One region of the Clostridium taeniosporum genome, then DNA from elsewhere that is predicted to be linked to it. Evidence: riboswitches for the same ligand, from Rfam matches in the RefSeq annotation. Region 1 holds a riboswitch; the other holds the start of a gene.
What was found. Region 1 has a riboswitch for thiamine pyrophosphate ahead of thiT (energy-coupled thiamine transporter ThiT). Riboswitches for the same ligand answer to the same signal wherever they lie in the genome.
Positions count from the first base shown of each region.

Region 2: linked by a shared signal. The riboswitch ahead of thiW (energy coupling factor transporter S component ThiW) and the one ahead of thiT (energy-coupled thiamine transporter ThiT) in region 1 are both predicted to bind thiamine pyrophosphate.

Region 1 covers NZ_CP017253.2:116,782-118,992, reverse strand. Annotated here, with positions in the region: gene BGI42_RS00515 (DegV family protein) at 1-200, shown strand, start outside; gene BGI42_RS00510 (PadR family transcriptional regulator) at 203-655, shown strand; gene BGI42_RS00505 (hypothetical protein) at 988-1,194, shown strand; TPP riboswitch at 1,215-1,315, shown strand; gene thiT (energy-coupled thiamine transporter ThiT) at 1,434-2,111, shown strand; gene BGI42_RS00495 (ferredoxin) at 2,160-2,211, opposite strand, start outside.
Region 2 covers NZ_CP017256.2:35,276-37,486, forward strand. Annotated here, with positions in the region: gene thiD (bifunctional hydroxymethylpyrimidine kinase/phosphomethylpyrimidine kinase) at 1-428, opposite strand, end outside; gene thiW (energy coupling factor transporter S component ThiW) at 560-1,078, opposite strand; TPP riboswitch at 1,268-1,378, opposite strand; gene BGI42_RS15290 (TIGR04104 family putative zinc finger protein) at 1,943-2,211, shown strand, end outside.

The DNA.
Region 1 (2,211 bases):
CTAAATCTTATACTGAGAATAATAAATGTAAGTTCTGGGTTATGGATGGTAATGCACTTGATGATGCACAAACATTATGTGAAAATATTAAAAATTTAAATAATGTAGTTGATTGTAAGTTAGGATATAGCATCGGTCCTGCACTTGGTGTTCATACTGGTCCTGGTCTTTTTGGATTTATTGTTGAAAAGGTAGATTAGGTATGTCTGATTTTAATTTTTCTGATATAAATGATATAAAAAATGAAGAAAAAAGATTATATGAAGAATATAAAAATAAACTTTCTGAATTAAAGAAAGTAAAAAAAGAAAAAGAAGCTGTAGGTCAGGTTTTTACTAAAGGACTTTTACCTATATATGTTTTATATATATTATCTTTAAATCCAACAAATGGAAATGAAATCTCAAACCAAATAGGTATAAGAACCAATGGTAAATGGATTCCTAGCACTGGAGGAATATATCCTATATTAAAAAAATTAGAAAAAGATGATCTTATTGTAGGTGTATGGGATAATCCTAATAAAAAGTTTCAAAAAATATATCATTTAACACAAAAAGGAAAAATAGAATATGAAAATAAGAAAAAACTTTTAAAACCTAAAATTGAACAATCATTAGAGGTTTTTAAAATTATATATAATGATCTTTATTAAAATTAAAGTATTGTTTTAGGCATATGAAAATAAATAACAAGTGAAAGATGTGAAGGATATTTTGTGAAATATAATGACTTGAGTTCTGCTAATAGTTGTTCTATTAGTAAATTACAAGGAATAAGTAGTTCACAAAATAAACCAGCATACTGACTAGTTATCTATTTGAATATGCCTTAAAATAATTTATATTTTAAAACAAAATATTTCTATATTTAATAATCTTCAAATAATAAGATTTATAAATTTAACACCAAAATAATTTCTTTATAATATTAATGCATATTTATTTAAGTAATACTAAAAATATTATTAAAGGATGGTGTTAATTTATGAAAGACTTTATTATTGATTCAACTTATAAAGAAGATATTGTAATAGATAAGAATAATATTAATTCAATAATGCCATATAATAATATTACAAGTAATTCTTATAATGGCTCTAAAGTTAATTTAAATGATATTTCATCAAATTATGCTACTCATCATAATAAAGATAGCAAATTTAACCCTTATAACATAGTTGACTACCTATAATTATACAGGTAAAATATATATTATAGTGCTAGGGGAGCCTTTGGCTGAGATTTGATTATTTCATAAACCCTCGGAACCTGATCCAGTTAATTCTGGCGTAGGAAAGTATAACCTTTCAATATGTATAATTATACTAAAATGAATAATAATCATTAGTATAATTTATTATTCATTTGAATAATAAAAATTTATATTTATCGGTTTACAATCTCCTAAGCACAATTAAGGAGGTTTTTTTTATGAGTATTTTTAATGATTGGGCAGAACAAATTTCAAATTTATATAATCATTTGCCCCAAAATGTACAAACTGTTATATCAGACCCATTATCAATTATCACACTGCTAGGATGTATTGTTATACTAGTAGTATTAGTAAAAGCAAAAAAAATTAAATTTACACCTCAATTAATTGCTAGAATAGGTATTGCATTAGCTTTAGCAACAATACTAAAAATTTTTAGAATCTATCATTTTCCTCAAGGAGGAAGTATAACTTTTGGTAGTATGGTACCTATTTTACTAATTGCATTCATGTATGGTCCTCAAGTTGGTTTTCTAACAGGATTTCTGTATGGAATGATAACTTTATTTATGGATCCATATATCTTACATCCAATTCAAGTATTATTTGATTATCCATTGCCATTTTTATGTTTAGGTATAGCTGGATTTTTGCCAAATAAAAAATATTTAGGTGTAATACTAGCAGTTTTGGGTAGGTTTATATGTCACTTTATTTCTGGAGTTGCTTTCTTTGGATCTTTTGCCCCTGAAGGAATGTCACCAGCATTATATTCACTGTCGGTAAATGGTCCTATTATCGGAATAGAAGGAATAATATGCTTGGTTATAATAGCTGCATTACCTATAGCAAGAATCATTTCAGTTGTATCAAATAGAAAAGTAACAACTTAAATATTAAAAAATGTGGTGTGAAAATAAACTTTCAACACCACACTTTTCTTATTCTACTGAAATTGCATTAACTGGACAGCTTGTTTCTGCTTCTTTTGCT
Region 2 (2,211 bases), on a different replicon from region 1:
TCTGCTTCTGGTAAATTAGGTGTTAATAGTGTAGTCAATGGAAATAATTCTTTAACTAAAGTATCTTTAGCATCAATTGACAATAATTTAAATCCACTTTTAGAAATCATAACAGGATCTAAAACAACTAGTGGTAAATTTTTTATATTTCTTAATGAACTTGATATTGCTTTAATTGATTCAATTTTAGATACCATTCCTATTTTTATAGCATCTACTCTAATATCTTCAAAAATCACATTAATCTGTGATTTAATCATTTCTGGACTTATATCCTGAATTCCAAAAACCCCCATTGTATTTTGAGCTGTTATTGCGGTTATAACACTCATACCATAAGCACCATTAGCTGAAAATGCTTTTAAATCTGCTTGAATTCCAGCCCCGCCACAACTATCAGAACCTGCAATTGTAAGTGCTCTAAACATTTTTATCATCTTCTTCCTACTTTTTTATAGACTATATTTTAACTTAATATTGCTATTATAATAAAAACACAAACTAACATTAAAATTTGTTCTTTATCATATATCAATACTGTTTTGAAATACATCTTTCTCTAAATTCTTTGTGATTTTATGTTTTTATTAGTTATTAAAAATTTTTCTATGACTTGAACTTTTAAAAATACATATGCGATAATTGCTCCCACACTGCAACTAAAAGTAAATGGCATTACATATACAAATAATGCTGATTCTTTTCCTAAAAGTACTGTTGCTATTGGATAAGCTACTAAAGCACCTAATATCCCAGTTCCTATTACTTCACCAATTACAGCTACTAATTTTTTCTTAAATTTTCTATAAAGAACTCCTGCCAAAAATGCACCTATCATACTTCCTGGAAATGCCAATAAACTACCTGTTCCTAAAATATTTCTTATCAATGATGCAATAAATGCATTTCCCAGTGCATAAATTGGTCCTAAAACTATTGCTCCAACTACATTTACAAAGTGTTGAATTGGTGATATTTTAGCTACTCCTATTGGAATTGAAAATGTTCCAAAAATACTTGCTATTCCTATCAAAACTCCACTTAATGCAATTTTCTGTGCTTTGCATTTTTCATTCATAATATTTTTTTACTCCTCCTTTCTTTTCTTATTTAAAATACATTCAAAAATAATAGACTATATACTTGTACTTTTTAATCTATTATTCTATTTCATGTGCCTAACGTAATGAAACTGCACTAAATTTTTAATCACTTACTTATTTTGGAATAAAAAAAATGTAGCCCAAGGGCTACATAAATATACTACTCATTATTTAGTGTACTTCCCTACGTTGGTGTTAACCAAATCAGGTTATAAGAGTCTAGGAAATCAATCTTTCCAATCTCAGCCAAAATATTAGCTCCCCTAGTTAAAAATTATTAAATTATCTTATATAATTTAAAGATTATACCATAAATTCTTATCAGTCAAGTGATAAATATAATTATATTTTAAATATTAATATAAAATTCATGCTAACTCCATATTCTGTAAAGCAATAGTATTTTTATTAAACTACTTTTATAATCCTTTAATTTCAATGACCATAATAGCAATACTCCTAAATATTATATGGAGGTTTATATTCTACTTCTTTGATAATTTTTCTACATTACAACATATATGGGTCTTTTTAATGTGTTAAACAAATATATTAATATATATTTTTATTATTTCTAGTTGCAATATAAGTAACATATTTTGTTATAATTTTTATTGTATTATAAGTCACTTATTTTGTTACAAAATAAGTGACTATTTTAGTTACTCGTATATACTTTTAAACCTAGTTAAATACACATTTAAAGTAACTACTTACTCCAATATTTAATTAATAATAATCTAAATCTGATTAGATACCACATGTTCCTAATTGAAATTTATGGTATATTGTGAATATGCGATATAATAAATTAAATAATAAAGGAGAGTGAAAAATATATGAAAAATATATGTCCTAATTGCAATACAAGATTTAAATATAAGGATATAATTAAATCTACTTGGAGTTTAAAAATTAAAGATTTAAAATGTAAGAAATGCTTAAAAGAATATAAGTTATCATTATGTTCAATATTAATAATATCTACATTGGTAAATATGCCAATACTAATAATATATAAGATAATGCTATTAATTGGAGGTAAAGCAACAATATTACTATATATAATTTGGGTAAGTTTTATAATTGCTATAACACCTATATTTTG